2 regions of the uncultured Megamonas sp. genome follow, and region 2 is predicted to be linked to the other one. Evidence: riboswitches for the same ligand, from Rfam matches in the RefSeq annotation. Region 2 holds a riboswitch; the other holds the start of a gene.

Region 1 (9,039 bases), on a different contig from region 2:
CGGTGCGAAAAAAATCTTTTTACCACAAGTTATGTTATCCGCTGAAGCTATGCGTGAAGCTTTCATCAAAATCAAAGAACGTATTCCAGCTGATAGTGTAAGTAATAAAGGTACTATCGTCATTGCTACTGTAAAAGGCGATATCCATGATTTGGGTAAAAATATCGTATCAGCACTTTTAGAAAATAATGGTTTTAAGGTTATTGATTTAGGTAAAGATATCGATAAAGAAGAAATTATTAAAGCAGCTATAGATAATAAAGCCGATATGATTGGTCTATGTTCTTTGATGACAACTACTATTACACAAATAGATGAGGTTATTGCTGAGTTAAATAAAAGTGATTATTCTACTAAAGTTATGATCGGTGGTGCTGTAGTAACTCAAGAATATGCTGATAACGTTGGTGCAGATGCTTATGCTCCTGATGGCGTGGAAGCTGTAGAACTTGCTAAAAAACTTATTAATAAGTAAGATTAAAATTTATAAATTAGAATGATTTAAGATAATTGAATAAAAAAAATGCAGAGCATAAGCTCTGCATTTTTTTATTTTTCTTGTACAAAGACAAAATTTTTTTTTATAAATTCTACAAATTTACGCGAGGCTAGTGACATTGTATCCCAATTTTGCCATGCTAAAGCTACGTTGCGTTCAGGATGCTCTTTTATTGGTCGAATAGCTAATCCTTCTTCAAATCCGTTTAAAACTAAACTATACATAGCAGATATCCCTAAACCTTGTTTTACCATAGCTAAAATCGAATAATCATCATAAACTTTATATTCAATCTGTGGCTCTAATTTGTAGTCAGCAAAAGCGTGCATGATCACACTATGACGACCTTCATCTAACAAAATAAAAGACTCCTTAGCTAACTGGGCTAAAGATATAATCGGCCAATTTGCTAATTTATGATGTTTAGGCAAGACTGCCATCATTTCATCTCTATACAAAAATTCCATATTGATACCAGAGACTACATCACTATTCACAAAACCAAAATCAATCTCCCCATGTAAAATCCATTTTTTTATACTTGTATATTCACCTTGTTTTAAAACAAAATTAACTGTAGGATATAAAACCTTAAAACTCTTCATCAATTGTGGCAAAATATTTCTACTCACACTTGTAAAAGTACCGATGCGAATAGTACTATGTTCTAAGCCTTTCATTTCTCGTTGTTTTTGCTTTAATGCAAGCTCAGCACTAAAAATCGCTTGTATGTATGGATAAAAGGCTTTTCCATCATCAGTAAGTGTTATACCATCTTTTTTTCGATCAATTAAAATAGTTCCAAGTTCATGTTCTAAAGTTTTAATACTTTGACTTACAGCACTTTGCGAATAACCTACTTTTTTAGCTACTTTAGTAAAATTTCCCGTTTCAATTACTTTGCAAAAAATCCCATAACGTGAAACCATTTTTTCATTGCACCTCATTAGTTTTTCTTATGCAATCATTATAAATATTCGTTTTCTTAATGTAAATATAACTGCTATAATATCTATACTAAATACATATTTATAAACAAAATTAAGATGGAGGAAATCATTATGAATGAATTAGATATTGCTGACGATGTTTGTTCAATAAACAATATCTCTGAGAAAAAACAAGCTTTTAAAGATGGTATACATGATGCTGTTCCTATTGCTTTAGGCTATCTAGCTGTTTCTTTTTCTTTGGGAATTACTGCTAAAAATGCAGGATTAACAGCGTTTCAAGGTTTTCTAACAAGTTTTCTTGTCAATGCTTCGGCAGGTGAATATGCAGGTTTCACTTCTATTGCTACAATGGCCACTTACATAGAAGTATTTCTCGTTATTTTAATCGCTAATTCTCGCTACTTAATTATGAGTTGTGCCTTAAGTCAAAAATTATCGCCAGATATTCCATGGTATCAACGTATTCTAATCGGCTTTGACATCACAGATGAATTATTTGCTATATCCATCGCTAGACCTAATTATTTAAATCCTTTTTATTACTTTGGTGCAATGTTCATCACTATGCCATGCTGGGCAGGAGGTACAGCACTTGGAATTATTGTAGGCAATCTATTGCCAGTCCAATTAGTGAGTGCATTTAGTGTAGCCTTATATGGAATGTTTCTAGCTGTTATTATCCCACCGGCACGAAAAAATAAAGTAATCGGTGTATTTGTTATCATTAGCTTTATTACTAGTTATTTATCCACTTATCTTCCTTATATTTCTGAATTATCCAGTGCTACACGCATCATTATTTTGACCATAGTATTATCTTTGATCGCTAGCATTTTATATCCAATAAAAACAAAGGATGGTGAACAAAATGTCTGAGGTATATATATACATTTTAGTCATGGCTTTAACAAGCTTTGCCATTCGTGTTTTACCACTTACATTAATTCAAAAAGAGATAAAAAATCCACTTATAAAATCATTTCTTTACTATGTTCCTTATATTACATTAGCAGTTATGACTTTTCCTGCTATCATCGAAGTGACACAAACTCCTATTTCTGGAGCTATCGCTCTTGTCATTGGCATCATACTTTCATGGTTTGGTGGTAATTTATTCCAAGTGGCTTCTTCTTGTTGTTTATCTGTATTTGTTGTAGAACTTTTACTTTTATAATTTATGTACAAAACCCCTAGATTAATAATCTAGGGGTTTTATTTTTCATTAAAGAGAAATCACTTCTGCTAAGTGTCTTAATTCTTCTGGATATTCTTTTTTATTTGTAATAGCATCATGTAAATCAATACAAACAATTTTGCCACGTTGCATGCCAAATGCAATATTATGAAGTCCAGAAATAGCTGCAAGGGTTGCTTGTTCACCTAAAACGCTTGCAAATACACGATCATTAGCTGTTGGTGAACCACCACGTTGAACTAAACCTAAAACAGTCAAACGTGTAGAAATGCCTGTTCTAGCTTCTAATTCTTTAACTAGTTCTTGCATATCGCCAGTACCTTCAGAAGCTAAAATTACTAAATAAGATTTACCTTCATCATGTAATTTTTGTACTTTATTAATAATTTTTTCTTTATCATATTCTTCTTCTGGTACAATGACCATATTTCCACCACCAGCAACTGCTGAGTATGTAGCAAGCCAACCACATTTATTGCCCATTACTTCAATAATAAATGTACGACGATGTGCTTTTGCAGTATCACGGATTTCATTAATTGCTTGCAAAATAGTATTTACAGCTGTATCTGTACCAATAGCATAATCAGTTCCCCAAATATCATTTTCAATAGTAGCTGGAATACCAATTACAGAAAAGCCTGTTTCACGTTCAAATTCTTCTGCTCCGCGTAAACTACCATCACCACCGATGACAATTAAAGCATCAATATTGTGTTTCTTTAGATTTTCATAAGCTAATTGACGACCTTCTTTTGTGCGGAAACGCTTACAAAAACTTGTACCCAAGAAAGTACCGCCACGCTGGATAATATCAGCTACAGATATAGAAGTTAATTCTTCCATATTATCATCAACTAAGCCTCTATATCCATCATAAACACCCCATATACGCACATTATTATTAATTGCGATCCTAACAACAGCTCTAATAGCCGCATTCATCCCTGGTGCATCTGTACCACTTGTTAATACAGCAATATTTTCTACTGACATATAAAAACCTCCTTAAAAATGAAACAACATCTTTTATTTATTTTATTCGCTAAATGATAACTAATCTCCTTGTATATTCTGTAAAAAGTACATCTACAAATAAACAATATTATTACCTAGCTTGACAACTTATACTTTAAAATGATAAATTTTAGTTAACAATCTGTGTAACTGACGGAAGTGGAGTTAACCACATGAAGCACAGAATTTATCTAGCCGACCGTCTGGGCAACAAATCTAATAGTATTATATTTATTTTACAGGAGGAATATCGTAAATGAATTCTATGGAATTAAAATACGGATGTAACCCTAATCAGAAACCTGCTCGCGTTTTTATGAAAGATGGACAAGATTTACCTTTCACTGTTTTAAATGGCCGTCCAGGTTATATTAATCTTTTAGATGCCTTTAATAGTTGGCAATTAGTTCGTGAATTAAAAGAAGCTACAGGTCTTCCAGCTGCTGCATCTTTTAAACATGTAAGCCCTGCTGGTGCTGCTGTTGCTGTTCCTTTATCCGAAACATTGAAAAAAATGTATTTTGTTGAAGGTGTTGAACTCACACCTATGGCTACAGCATATATTCGTGCTCGTGGTGCAGACCGCATGTCTTCCTATGGCGATTTTGCTGCACTTTCCGATGAATGTGATGCTGCTACAGCTCGTTTCTTAGCTCGTGAAGTATCCGATGGTATTATTGCTCCATCTTACAGTGCTGAAGCTTTAGAAATCTTAAAAACAAAACGTAAAGGTAATTATCTTGTAATTCAAATGAACCCTGATTACAAAGCACCTGAACTTGAAACAAAAGAAGTTTTTGGCGTTACTTTTGAACAAAAACGCAATGATATTAAAATCACTGAAGAATTATTCAATAACATTCCTACACAAAATAAAAATATCACAGATGAAGCAAAACGCGATTTACTTATTGCTTTAATCACATTAAAATACACTCAATCCAACTCTGTATGCTATGCTAAAGACGGACAAGCTATCGGTATCGGTGCAGGTCAGCAATCCCGTGTACATTGCACTCGTCTTGCTGGTAATAAAGCAGATATTTGGCATTTACGTCAAGCTCCTCAAGTATTGAACTTACCATTCAAACCAGATGTTCGCCGTCCAGACCGCGATAATGCAATTGATGTATATATCTCCGATGAATATATGGATTTACTCGGCGGCGATGATTGGAAACGCGTATTCACTGAAAAACCACCAGTATTCACTAAAGAAGAAAAAGATGCTTGGCTCGCTCAGGTAAAAGGTGTATCTCTTGGTTCTGATGCATTCTTCCCATTCGGTGATAATATCGAACGTGCTCATAAATCTGGTGTAGAATTTGTCGCTCAAAGCGGTGGTTCTATCCGTGATGATAATGTTATTGAAACTTGCGATAAATACAATATGGCAATGGCATTTGTAGGAATTCGTTTATTCCATCATTAATTTTAATAAATAGAATTATAATGAATATTAATCTTTTTTATTCAATATGTATTCTAATTTTAATAAGTATTTTTTGTATATTTTTTCTTAAATTATATAAAAAAACAAACTCATTAAAAATATATTTGATTTTACTTACACTCATTAGTCTAAACTTATATTATTCTAGTCATTCACTAATTGTACCTTATCCAGATACATTACCACTAAAAGAAACTATCAATATGACTGATAAAGAAATTGTTTATACTATTGTCAAACAAGAACTATCTTATCATAAAAATAAAAGTCTTTTTGCTAATGGTAAAATCTTTGATTATAAAGATATATCTGTATATAGTGTACCTAATGAACCAACTATATACCTTGTAGTATTTTCAGTTCAATCAGGTGATGATGATTTTTGGCTGCCCGGTAATGGGACTAAACAAGAAAACAATTGGATTATTAATAAATCAAATTATATGCAACTTATTAAAGAAAAAGATTATTATCGTCTTATCTCTATAGGGACAGGATTATAAAAATGGCACTAACTATGTTAGTGCCATTTTTTTATTTATAATACTTATCTTTATATAAATCTACATTCATTTTATACATATCTGCTCGATAAGATGCCAATGAATATTCAAATGGAATATCATTTTGATTATATGCAACCGTTGTTATATATAATAATGGAGCATTTTCCATAATACCCAATAAATCAGATAAATAAGGGTCAGCAACTGTTGCATGAATTTGACGATTAATATGAGCAATCTCTATATTATATTTTGTTTTCAGAGTATCGTATAAAGAATTTTGCTCTAAATCTTCATCAATTAAACCCTTACATAATTTCACAGGTATAAAAGTTTTAACATAAACTATAGGTTTATCATCGGCATAGCGCAAACGTTCAAGACAAATAACTTTATCTTTTTCTATTAGCTTCAATTTTTCCATAACTTCAGCAAAAACATCTATTTCTGATATAGATAAAAGCTTCGTTTTAGGCTTTAATCCATAATATTGCATCTCTTGATTATATGTTTGGATTTTTTGAATAAAATCTCCAGCAATTTTAGGACGAGTAACAAATGTCCCTTTTGATTTAATTCTATTTAAATAACCTTCATGTACTAATTCTAAAAACGCTTGTCTAACTGTCGGTCTTGAAACATTTAAATATGCGCATAATTCTTCTTCTGGTGGAACTAATTCACCATCTTTTAAGCTATTATCTTCAATATGCTTTATCATAAAAGTTTTTATTTGATAATATAGCGGAATAGGAACTGTTCTATCTATTTTTAATTGTTCATATATCGAATTCATTTATAATCTCCTTTCAAAAAAATTATAAAATATTAACTATCTTTTATCAATAAGTTATTATATATTGACTTAATTTTGTTATTTTGTTATTATGTAATTACATAATAACAAAGAAAAGAGCGATAACTATGAATAAATTTAGTAAATACTTTGATCACACATGTTTAAAACCTTATGCTACTAGAGAAGATATGGCTAAACTTTGCGAAGAAGCTAAAAAATATGATTTTATGATGGTAGCTATCAATTCTACACAGACAAAATTATGCAAAGAACTTTTAACAGGAACTGACATTCATGTAGGTGCTGCTATTAGTTTTCCTTTAGGGCAAACTACAATTGAAACTAAAGTCTTTGAAACTAAAGATGCTATTGCAAACGGTGCAGATGAAATTGATTATGTAATTAATATTACAGAATTAAAAGAAAAAAATTATGATTATATCAAAGAAGAAATGACTCAAATAGTAGATGTTTGCAGAAAACATAATGTAATTTCTAAAGTTATTTTTGAAAATTGCTATCTTACTGATGAAGAAAAAATTAAATTATGCGAAATAGCACTTGAAGTAAAACCAGACTTCATCAAAACTTCTACAGGCTTTGGTACAGGTGGCGCTACAGTTGAAGATGTAAAACTCATGAAAAGCATTGTCAAAGACACAGTAAAAGTAAAAGCCGCTGGTGGAATTCGCGATTTAGATACTTGCTTAAAAATGATTGAAGCTGGTGCTGAAAGAATTGGCACATCTTCTGCTATAAAAATCACAGAAGCATACAATAATAAATAATTAGGAGCATACCTATGGGTAAATACTTACCAGCTCACGACTTAGGAACATCTGGAAATAAAGCTACTTTATTTTCTACAGAAGGGCAACTCATCGCTAGTTGCACATATAATTATGATGTTTATTACTCTAATAATAACTGGGCAGAACAAAATCCTAACGATTGGTGGCAAGCTGTCATAGCTACCACTAAAACATTAATAAAAAATATTAATCCTAAAGATATTTTAGCTATATCCTTTAGTGGCCAAATGATGGGTTGTGTCTGTGTAATGAAGATATGTGTGCTATTGATAATATAACTACTTGTGGTGGCTCTTACAAAGATAGTGATAATATTAATTTTTAACTATATTAAATAAAAAACTGCACTTAAAGTGCAGTTTTTTTGATTTTAAAATTTCTTCAATCTCTATAAATTCATTATCTAAAAATACACATATTTTCTTTAATTTAACTCACAAATTGACAATATTGTTAACACTAAGTATAATTATTAGCTATGTGTGTATTTATATAAGATATATGTACATAATAAATTCATCGAAAGGACTATTTTTATCTGTATGAACACTTCTTCTCAACACCAAAAATCAATGATTAATACTATAATTGATGGTATCGCTGGTATATTTTTACCCATTGTCAGTTTACTAAGTGCCGCTGGTATCTTAAAAGGTATTATTGCTGTATTAATCGCCACAGATGTACTAATTAAAGAAAGTGATAATTACCTTGTTTTAAATGCCATGGCTGACAGTTTATTTTACTTTTTACCCATGTTATTAGCCTATACATCAGCTAAAAAATTTGGTGCTAATCCCTTTACTGCTGTCGTTATTGCAGGTATTTTCCTTTATCCTTCACTAAATCATATCTTAGAATCTAGTCAAACTGTAGAATTCTTCCATATTCCTTTAAAAGGTGTTACATACCATTCTAGTGTTATCCCTATTATTTTAGCTTCAGCATTATTAACTTTTGTTGAAAAATTTTTAAATAAAATTTTCCCTGATATGGTAAAAGGGTTTTTGACACCTCTTTTGTGTATTATCTTTGTAGGATTTGTAACATTATTCTTATTTGGCCCTATTGGTATGGTTATAGGTGATTTTCTCGCTAATATCTATGAATATATCTATAATTTTTCCCCAATTATTTCAGGAGCGTTATTAGGCACAGTCATTCAACCAATGGTAATCTTTGGTTTCCACTGGAGTTTTATTTTAATCGGTATGAATAATATTGCTGTATTGGGTTCAGATACAGTTTTAGCCTTAATGGGACCTGCTGTATTTGCTCAAGCTGGTGCAGGACTTGCTGTATTCTTAAAAAGTAAAGATACGAAATTTAAATCTATTTGCGCATCTTCTATTTTATCAGCATTATTTGGTATCACTGAACCAATTATGTTTGGTGTAAATTTACCTCGCAAAAAGCCTATGATAGCCGTATGCATCGGTGGTGGTATTGGTGGTGCTATCGCTGGTTATTCAGGCGCTAAAGCTATTGCTTTTGCCTTTCCTAGTCTAGCTTCTCTTCCTGTATTTTATGGCGATGGCTTTCTATTGTATATTTTAAGTGATGTAATTGCTGCCATTATTGCTTTCATCATTGCTTATTGTTTAAAATTTAAAGTTGATTTAGCAAAATAAAAAGATAGTACAAATGTACTATCTTTTTTTATTTTCCAGTTTATCTATATTTTAAACAATTGGATTTCGCTCTGGCGTACCTGCTTTACGCGGATATACTTTAGGTGTTGCTTTTTCTTTTTTGATATAGACAACAGCTCTTTTATCTTCCAATTCAGGGAGTTTTACAGGCAT
Region 2 (9,039 bases):
TTATTTGGTATCAGTACAATTATCAGTAATTTAATTTCAGGAAGAATTGCTGGTTTAGGTGGCATGAAAAAAATGCCAATAGTGTATTTTTTACAAGCTATTTGTTTATTTGCAATTGCTTTTACTAGTTATAATTTATATTTAGGATTGATAAATATTTTAATAATGGGTGTAATTATGTATTTGCAAAATTCACCAGCACAATTACATTTTTTGAGGACTGCTAAAAGAGAAAAACCAGAAGCTGTGGCTTTGGCCTCTGCATTAAATCCAGTATCATTTAATGTTGGTATAGCTATTGGTTCAGCTTGTGGTGGAGTCATCATAAATTTAGTTTCAATGCCTTTTGTTGGTTTAGGCGGTGCTATTTTTGCTATAATTGCTATGCTTGTTAATATTAAATTGTTAAAAAATATGACCAAATTTAATAAAAGAGGATAAAGTAAAACCCCAAAAGTTTAAGATAGCTTTTGGGGTTTTTATTTTTGTCGATAATTAGATTTAGTTTAGCAGATAAAATCAGAATAAACCTGTGATTTTTCCATTGATATCAATATCCATATTTTCAGCAGCAGGTTTTTTAGGAAGACCTGGCATTGTTAAGATATTACCAGTTAAAGCTACGATAAAGCCTGCACCAGCACTGATGCGAAGTTCGCGAACAGTGATTTTAAATCCTGTTGGTGCACCTAATTTGAATTGGTCATCACTTAAAGAATATTGAGTTTTGGCCATGCAAATTGGCATTTTATCAAGACCAGCAGCTTCAAATTCTGCAATAGTTTTTTCGGCAGCAGGTGTATAATTTACGCCATCTGCACCATAGATTTTTGTAGCGATAGCATTGATTTTATCTTTAATAGAATCATTTACATCATACATGTATTGGAAGTTGGATGGTTTTTCAGTTGCTTCAATAACTTTTTGAGCAAGGTCAATAGCACCTTCGCCACCTTTTGCCCAAGCTTCGGAAATACTTACAGAAGCTCCCATGGATTCGCAAAGAGCTTTTAATTCTTGAAGTTCATTTTCAGTGTCAGTAGGGAAAGCATTTATAGCTACAACGATTGGTAAACCGAATTTTTGAATGTTTTCGATGTGTTTAGCAAGGTTAGTCATGCCTTTTTTGAGTGCTTCAATATTTTCTGTACCAAGTTCAGTTTTTGCAAGACCACCATGCATTTTTAAAGCACGAATAGTAGCAACGATTACTACTGCATCAGGTTTAAATCCTGTGAAACGACATTTGATATCAAGGAATTTTTCAGCACCAAGGTCAGCACCGAAACCTGCTTCAGTGACAGTGTAATCAGCCATTTTTAAAGCGTATTTAGTAGCCATTACACTATTGCAACCATGAGCGATATTAGCAAAAGGACCACCATGAATAAGAGCAGGAGTGCCTTCAAGAGTTTGTACAAGGTTTGGTTTAATTGCATCTTTGAATAATAATGTCAAAGCACCTGTTACATTTAATTCTTCAGCACGAACAGGACGACCACTTCTAGTGTAACCGATGATGATATTGCCAAGACGTTTTTTCATGTCTTCAAGGTCGGAAGTCAAGCATAAAATAGCCATCATTTCAGATGCAACAGTGATATCAAATCCTGTTTCACGTGGTACACCATGAGCTTTACCACCTAAACCACAGATGATGTTACGAAGAGCACGGTCATTTAAATCAACAACGCGTTTCCAAGTGATGCGACGAACATCTAAATCAAGAGCATTGCCCTGTTGGATATGGTTATCGATAACAGCAGCAAGTAAATTGTGAGCAGATGTTATAGCATGGAAATCGCCAGTGAAATGAAGATTGATATCTTCCATTGGCACTACTTGAGCATAACCACCGCCAGCTGCACCGCCTTTCATACCAAAGCATGGACCTAAGGAAGGTTCACGAAGAGCGATTGCAGTTTTTTTGCCAAGTTTGTGAAGAGCATCGCCAAGACCGATACTAGTAGTTGTTTTACCTTCACCAGCAGGAGTTGGGTTAATTGCTGTTACTAAAATGAGTTTACCATTTTCTTTTTTCTGAAGAGTTGTATTCCAATAGTTTAAAGAAATTTTAGCTTTATATTTTCCGTATAATTCGAGTTCATCTTCAGGAATTTCAAGATGTTGAGCGATTTTAGCAATAGGTTCCATAGTAGCTTCTTGAGCAATTTGCACGTCTGTTTTCATGTGGTTTAATACCTCCAATAATTAAGCTAATTTGATAGTATTATATATTTTGAAAAAAGGCAATAAAATTTTTGCCAAACATATACTTAGACATAAAAAAACGCCTGAGCATATGTTATTTATGCCCAGACGGTCGACGTTTTGATAATAGTACGGTTCATGTGGTTAATTCCACTAAAATCCGTCAGTTCCATACTATTTATGAAATTATGCTTTTATTATAGCAAAGGCAATTTTATTTAGCAAGTTGTAATTTTGCAGCAGTAATAGCATTTTGCATGAGCATAGCAATAGTGAGTAGACCTACACCGCCTGGCACAGGAGTTATAGCACCAGCTACTTCTACAGCATTATCAAAGTCCACATCGCCAACTAATTTTTTTGGTGCAATGCGGTTGATACCTACATCAATTACTGTAGCACCAGGTTTTATCATATCAGCAGTGATAAAATGAGGTCTACCAACAGCTGCTACTAATATATCAGCACTTTGACAAATTTCTTTGAGATTGTGCGTATGTGAATGACAGATAGTCACAGTAGCATTTTGAGAGAGTAATAATTGAGCCATAGGTTTACCTACAATATTACTGCGACCAACGATAACAGCATGAGCACCATCTATATTGATATTAGCTGCTTGGAGCATTTTTAGGCAACCATGAGGTGTACAGGGAATCATACAATCTTTTTGACCTGTCATGAGTTTACCTACATTTACAGGATGGAAGCCATCGACATCTTTTATTGGCATAATAGCATTTAATATATCGGCTTCCTCTTTGGCAATAGCTTCAGGAAGAGGTAATTGAACTAATATACCATGGATATCTTGTCGATTGTTTAGTTCATCAATTTTAGCGATGAGCTCTTTTTTTGTAGTGGTTTCAGGCATTTCAATTACTTCAGAATAGATGCCGATTTCTTCGCAAGTACGATGTTTATTGGCAACATATACTTTAGAAGCTGGATTAGAGCCAACGATGATGACAGCAAGACCAGGGGTCACATTATATTTTTCTTTGAGGGATAAAGCTTCTTGTTTAGCTTCTTCTTTAAATTGGCTGGCAAATACTTTACCAGATAAAATTTGTGCACTCAAGGATAACACCTCTTTTATTAACTTAGAATATCAATCAGCGTAAATATGAATATGACAATAGAAACAATGCCATTACGCATGAAATAAACTTGAGTCAAGCGACTGAAATCATATGGAGTAATAAGGCTATGTTGATAGATTAAAGTTAAGATAGCTATGAATACTCCAATATAATAGATAAAGGATAAATTAAAGTAAATACCAGCACCAATAAAGCATAAAATAGAAACGAAATGGAAAAAAGCAGCTATTTTATGAGCATTAGCTACACCAAACTGTGTTGCCATAGAATGAAGTTTGTGGTCTAAATCAAATTGGCGATCTTGGCTACCATAGATAACATCGAAACTGCCAATCCATAAACAAACACCACCACTTAATAAGATGATGCCAAAAGGCAATTCACCTGTGACAGCGATATAACCACCTGCAGGTGCCATGGCTAAAGCTACACCTAAAAAATAGTGACAAAGAAAAGTAAATCTCTTTGTATAAGGATAAAATAATAAGAAAAATAAGCAAATAGGTGTTAATTTTAAACAGATTGGTGCAAGTTGACTTGCGGAAAATAAAAATATAAATAGACTGACGATGATTAAAATAATAACTTCAATAGGTTTAATTGCTCCAGTAACTAATGGGCGTTTAGACATGCGATTTTGTTGTTTATCAAATTTTAAATCGACTAGATTGTCCATAGCTAAAGCAGAGCTTCTAGCTCCAATCATTGCAAGTGTTACCCATAAAAAATCATGAAATGTAGGGATACCCTTTGCTGCAAGGAAAAGTCCCATATAAGCAAAGGGTAGGGCAAATACAGAATGATGAAGAGCTATATTATTAATATGAGCAGATAATTTACTCAAGACCGAGTTCCTGCCATTTTGCATCTACAATTTTTTTAACATCGTCAGACATGGTAATTTCATCTGGCCATTCACGAGTATGTCCTTCTTCTGGCCATGTTTTTGTAGCATCAATACCTATTTTTGTACCCCATTTTGCCATTGGTGAAGAGTGGTCTAAGGCATCAAGTGGACCATCAACCATTACAATATCCTGTTTTGCGTCAATATTATTGAATACACGCCACCAAACTTCTTTTTCTTTTTGAACATCAACGTGTTCATCAACGACAATGATCATTTTGGTGAACATCATTTGTCCCATACCCCAAATAGCATGCATTACTTTTTTGGCTTGTTGAGGATATGTTTTTTTGATGGAAACCATTACACAATCATGGAATACACCTTCAAGTGGGAAGTTAATATCGCGGATTTCTGGTAATGTTTGCTGTAATAATGGTAAGAAAATACGTTCTGTAGCTTTGGCTAAGAAGCAATCTTCCATAGGAGGTTTACCAACTATAGTAGCGGCATAGATAGGATTTTTGCGATGCGTTATACATGTGATATGGAATACTGGATAATCATCAGCTAAGGAATAATAACCAGTGTGGTCACCAAATGGACCTTCACGACGAGTTTCACCAATATTTACATATCCTTCAAGTACGATCTCACTGCAAGCAGGTACTTCAACATCTACAGTTTTACATTTTACCATTTCGACAGATTTTTTACGTAAAAAACCTGCAAATACCATTTCATCGATGTCGCGAGGAAGTGGAGCAGTAGCTGCGTATGTGATAACAGGATCTGTACCGATGGCAACGGCAACTTCAATTTTATCTTTGCCCATTTCTTTATAAGCACGATAATTGCTAGCACCGTCTTTGTGTAAATGCCAATGCATACCTGTTGTTTGTCCATCATATTTTTGTAAACGATACATACCGACATTGCGTTTACCTGTTTTTGGATTGCGAGTAAATACAAGTGGTAAAGTAATGAATGGCCCACCGTCTTGTGGCCAACATTTTAAAATAGGGAACTTATCTAAAGTAGGATTATCTGTGATAACTACTTCCTGACAAGGTGCTTTTTTTACGTATTTAGGGAAATTGATAGCTCGTTTTGCAGTTGGAATAATATGGATTAAATCCATTTTATTTTGAAGAGAAATATAAGGTAATTTCAAGATTTCACGAAGTTCATTAGGAATTTCTTCAATATCATCTACGCCAAAAGCTAGAGCTAAGCGTTCCATACTACCAAATGCGTTCATGAGAACAGGCATATCATAGCCTTTTACATTTTCAAATAGTAGAGCCACATTTTTTTTACCTTCCATTTTAGAAACGCGGTCGGTAATTTCAGTGATTTCTAAATTACAATCAACAGGAGTTTTGATGCGTTTGAGCATACCACGAGACTCTAGAGCATTGATAAATTCTCTTAAATCATAAAAAGCCAAAAAAATCGCTCCTTTATTTTACATTGCATATTTAAAATTAATATATTTATTTTTTCATAGCAAAACGAACTATGACATAACTTATTTCATAAAGTAAAATCATAGGTATAGCAATCATAGATTGTGAAAATATATCTGGAGTTGGTGAAATGATAGCACCAATGACAAAGGTCAAGAAGATAACAATGCGTTGTTGTTTTGCTAAGAATTTTGAAGAAACAATACCTACTTTAGCTAACAAGATAATGGCTAGAGGCATTTCAAATATGAAACCAAATGGCAATAGAAATGCGATGACAAAATCAAAATATTGCTTTAGCGAAAACATAGGTTGTAATTCTTCTGTACTAAAACCCATTAAAAATTTTATTCCGGCAGGCATAACAAAGAAGAAGGAAAATGCTAAACCAGATAAGAATAAAATTAAAGAAACTGGAACTATAACAGAAATTAGATATCTTTCCATGCCGATGAGGGCAGGTAAGATAAATCGCCATATTTGATATAAGACTACAGGTAGGGCAAGTAAAAATCCGACAAATAAAGCAACTTTTATATAAGTAAAAAATGCCTCTGCTGGTTGCATATAATAAAGCTTTCCAGCAGGGCCTGTTAAGATGTGCATTATGTCTTCAATAAAATAATAAGCAACACAGCTACCAATACCTATAGCGATTAGTGAACGAATAAGGCGTTTTCTTAGTTCCGTAAGATGAGCAATAATGGACATACTGCCATTATTTGTATTTGTTTGTTCGCTGACTTCAGTTGAAGGAAGATTTTCTGAAGTAGGAGCAGTGACAGTATTAGCAGAAGTATGTTCGTTCATATCTTGAGACATAAATCGCTACCTCACTTTTTATCTTTTTTTTCGTCTTCATTTTTAACATCGATAGTTTTTGTTGTATCTTCTGTAGAAGCAGAACGAAATTCACGAAGACTTTTGCCTACAGCTTTACCAATTTCTGGTAATTTGCCAGGACCAAATACTACCAAAGCAATAACCAAAATTAATATGAGTTCAGGAATACCAATACTATACATTTAAATCACCTTTATTTTTATTTTATTTAATAAATAAGCTAATGAACTAAATATCTGTTTATAAAATATTTAAATATTTATTTAGTAGATTTTTCATTATTCTCGTTATTAATAGGAGCTTTTACTTCAGTCGTAGTTTCTGTTTTTTGAGCAGTTGCAGCAACTTTTTCACTAGGTGTAGTTTCCTTCATAAATACAGGAGCTACGGCTGGTTGCTCTGGATTAGCTGGATTAGGTGGTGTAGGTGTAATAGAAGCATTATTGGTAGGATTGTTAACAGTGTTTGTTAAGTCCGAAGTGGCTTTTTTAAATTCTTGTAAGCCTTTACCTACAGCACGACCGATTTCTGGTAATTTACCAGGACCAAAGACAATAAGGCCGATAATTAAGATGAGAATAAGCTCAGGAAAACCAATACCAAACATTTAAGTCACCTCAGTTAGAATTAAATTATTTTAATAATCACGATTACCAATAAAGTCAGCTATTTCAATGAAAGAATTTCTTACTGATTTTGGTAAACTATCAGGTAAAATATTTTTAGCTCGTGTTAAAAATTCTGCAACAGTTTGTCTAGCAAAATCAATACTATCAGATTCTTTGACAATGGAAATAGCACGATTTAATTCATCTAAACTCATTTGACGATTTTCGATGATATTTTTTAACTCGTCTTTATTAGGACTGTGATTGTAAGCATGAATTACAGGAAGTGTGATTACACCTTGTAAAATATCATTACCAGCAGGTTTGCCAATTTTTTTGGAATCAGATGTTAAGTCTAAAATATCATCAACTATTTGGAAAGCCATACCAATACAATAGCCGTATTCACGAAGAGCAGATATTTCTGCTTCAGAAAGTTTGGCTATAATAGCACCAATTTCACAGCTAGTAGCGATGAAATTAGCTGTTTTTTTGGCGATACGATCATAATATATATCCATAGAATCAGGTATACTATAACCAAAATGATTTTGTAAAATTTCGCCTTCACTTAAATCACATACAATAGTAGCTAAACGTTCAGAAATACGTGTACCATAGTCATTTTTGGCAATAGCAGCAAATGCCTTAGCAAAAAGATAATCTCCAGTGAGTACAGCAATATTATTTCCCCATTTAGCATTAGCTGTTGCTATGCCACGGCGAGTAGAAGCTTTGTCTAATACATCATCATGAACAAGTGAGGCAGTATGAATCATTTCAAGTGCCATAGCCAGAGGCAATACATAATCTTTATCTAAATTAGGATTGCTTTTAGTCGCTAGAAGATATAATGCGGGTCGGATGCGTTTCCCACCAGAGCTTATAAGATGATTTCCGATATCAGTTATAAGGTCAACAGGAGATGTAACCGTCTCATGTAATAAATTTTCTAGCGATGATAAATCTTTCTTAATAATGAAAAACATTTTGTTTGTTGTCAACAAATTATATCACCTGCATATTTCGAATTACTAACTTAATTAAGTTTACTACAAAATAGACATATTAGTAAACAATAAATTATTATTATATGAATATCTTCAATGATAAATAAAAAATAATAAAAGTGAAATACGTTAAAATATGGATTTTATCATGTGTAAATATATAAAATAGTAAAATAAACACTAGAAATATGCTTTTGTGGTATAATAAATAATAACAGCTATCACAATCAATAGAGGTGCTAAAGATGAGAAAATTAATATTATTAGGAACAGGAAATGCAATGGTTACGAAATGTTTTAATACATGTTTTGCTATAAATACAAATGATGAGTATTTTTTAGTTGATGCTGGTGGTGGAAATGGTATTTTAGCTCAATTAGAAAAAGCTAAAGTTGACATGACGAAAATACATCATTTATTCGTTACACATGCTCATACAGACCATGTACTTGGTGTGATTTGGGTAGTACGCAAAATAGCTACATTGATAAATCAAGGAAAATATGGAGGTAAATTGCATATCTATTGTCATGATAAAGTAAAAATGGTAGTAGAAACTATTGCAAATTTAACATTGAAAAAGAAAGACTTAGCACAAATTGGCAAAAATATTATTTTTGATGTAGTTGAAGATGGTGATCAAAGAGAAATATTAGATATGCAGGTTATTTTCTTTGATATTTTATCTACAAAAGAAAAACAATTTGGCTTTAGTGCGGAATTTGCAGATGGTATGAATTTATGTTGTTTAGGTGATGAGCCTTATAATGAAATCTGTGAAATTTATGCTCAAAATGCTGATTATTTATTATCAGAAGCGTTTTGTTTGTACGGTGATAGAGATATTTTCAAACCATATGAAAAGCATCATAGTACAGTAAAAGAAGCTTGTGAATTAGCAGAAAAATTGCAAGTTAAAAATTTAGTATTGTATCATACAGAAGATA

What was found. Region 2 has a riboswitch for ZMP and ZTP ahead of Q5I67_RS00935 (formate--tetrahydrofolate ligase). Riboswitches for the same ligand answer to the same signal wherever they lie in the genome.
Region 1: it holds a riboswitch for ZMP and ZTP, as region 2 does, so the genes downstream of both, Q5I67_RS03175 (phosphoribosylaminoimidazolecarboxamide formyltransferase) here and Q5I67_RS00935 (formate--tetrahydrofolate ligase) in region 2, are expected to answer to the same signal.

What each region holds. Positions count from the first base shown of each region.
Region 1 is NZ_CAUBSM010000002.1:249,591-258,629, forward strand. It holds gene Q5I67_RS03150 (homocysteine S-methyltransferase family protein) at 1-475, shown strand, start outside; gene Q5I67_RS03155 (LysR family transcriptional regulator) at 550-1,428, opposite strand; gene Q5I67_RS03160 (AzlC family ABC transporter permease) at 1,561-2,328, shown strand; gene Q5I67_RS03165 (AzlD domain-containing protein) at 2,321-2,626, shown strand; gene pfkA (6-phosphofructokinase) at 2,675-3,643, opposite strand; ZMP/ZTP riboswitch at 3,801-3,880, shown strand; gene Q5I67_RS03175 (phosphoribosylaminoimidazolecarboxamide formyltransferase) at 3,921-5,096, shown strand; gene Q5I67_RS03180 (hypothetical protein) at 5,222-5,620, shown strand; gene Q5I67_RS03185 (GntR family transcriptional regulator) at 5,652-6,419, opposite strand; gene deoC (deoxyribose-phosphate aldolase) at 6,548-7,210, shown strand; gene Q5I67_RS03195 (FGGY family carbohydrate kinase) at 7,225-7,512, shown strand; gene Q5I67_RS03200 (PTS transporter subunit EIIC) at 7,777-8,865, shown strand; gene rsmG (16S rRNA (guanine(527)-N(7))-methyltransferase RsmG) at 8,917-9,039, opposite strand, start outside.
Region 2 is NZ_CAUBSM010000001.1:178,237-187,275, reverse strand. It holds gene Q5I67_RS00940 (MFS transporter) at 1-441, shown strand, start outside; gene Q5I67_RS00935 (formate--tetrahydrofolate ligase) at 520-2,190, opposite strand; ZMP/ZTP riboswitch at 2,307-2,392, opposite strand; gene Q5I67_RS00930 (bifunctional 5,10-methylenetetrahydrofolate dehydrogenase/5,10-methenyltetrahydrofolate cyclohydrolase) at 2,426-3,292, opposite strand; gene Q5I67_RS00925 (4-hydroxybenzoate octaprenyltransferase) at 3,310-4,158, opposite strand; gene Q5I67_RS00920 (menaquinone biosynthesis decarboxylase) at 4,151-5,611, opposite strand; gene tatC (twin-arginine translocase subunit TatC) at 5,658-6,452, opposite strand; gene Q5I67_RS00910 (twin-arginine translocase TatA/TatE family subunit) at 6,464-6,655, opposite strand; gene tatA (twin-arginine translocase TatA/TatE family subunit) at 6,733-7,080, opposite strand; gene Q5I67_RS00900 (polyprenyl synthetase family protein) at 7,111-8,070, opposite strand; gene Q5I67_RS00895 (MBL fold metallo-hydrolase) at 8,337-9,039, shown strand, end outside.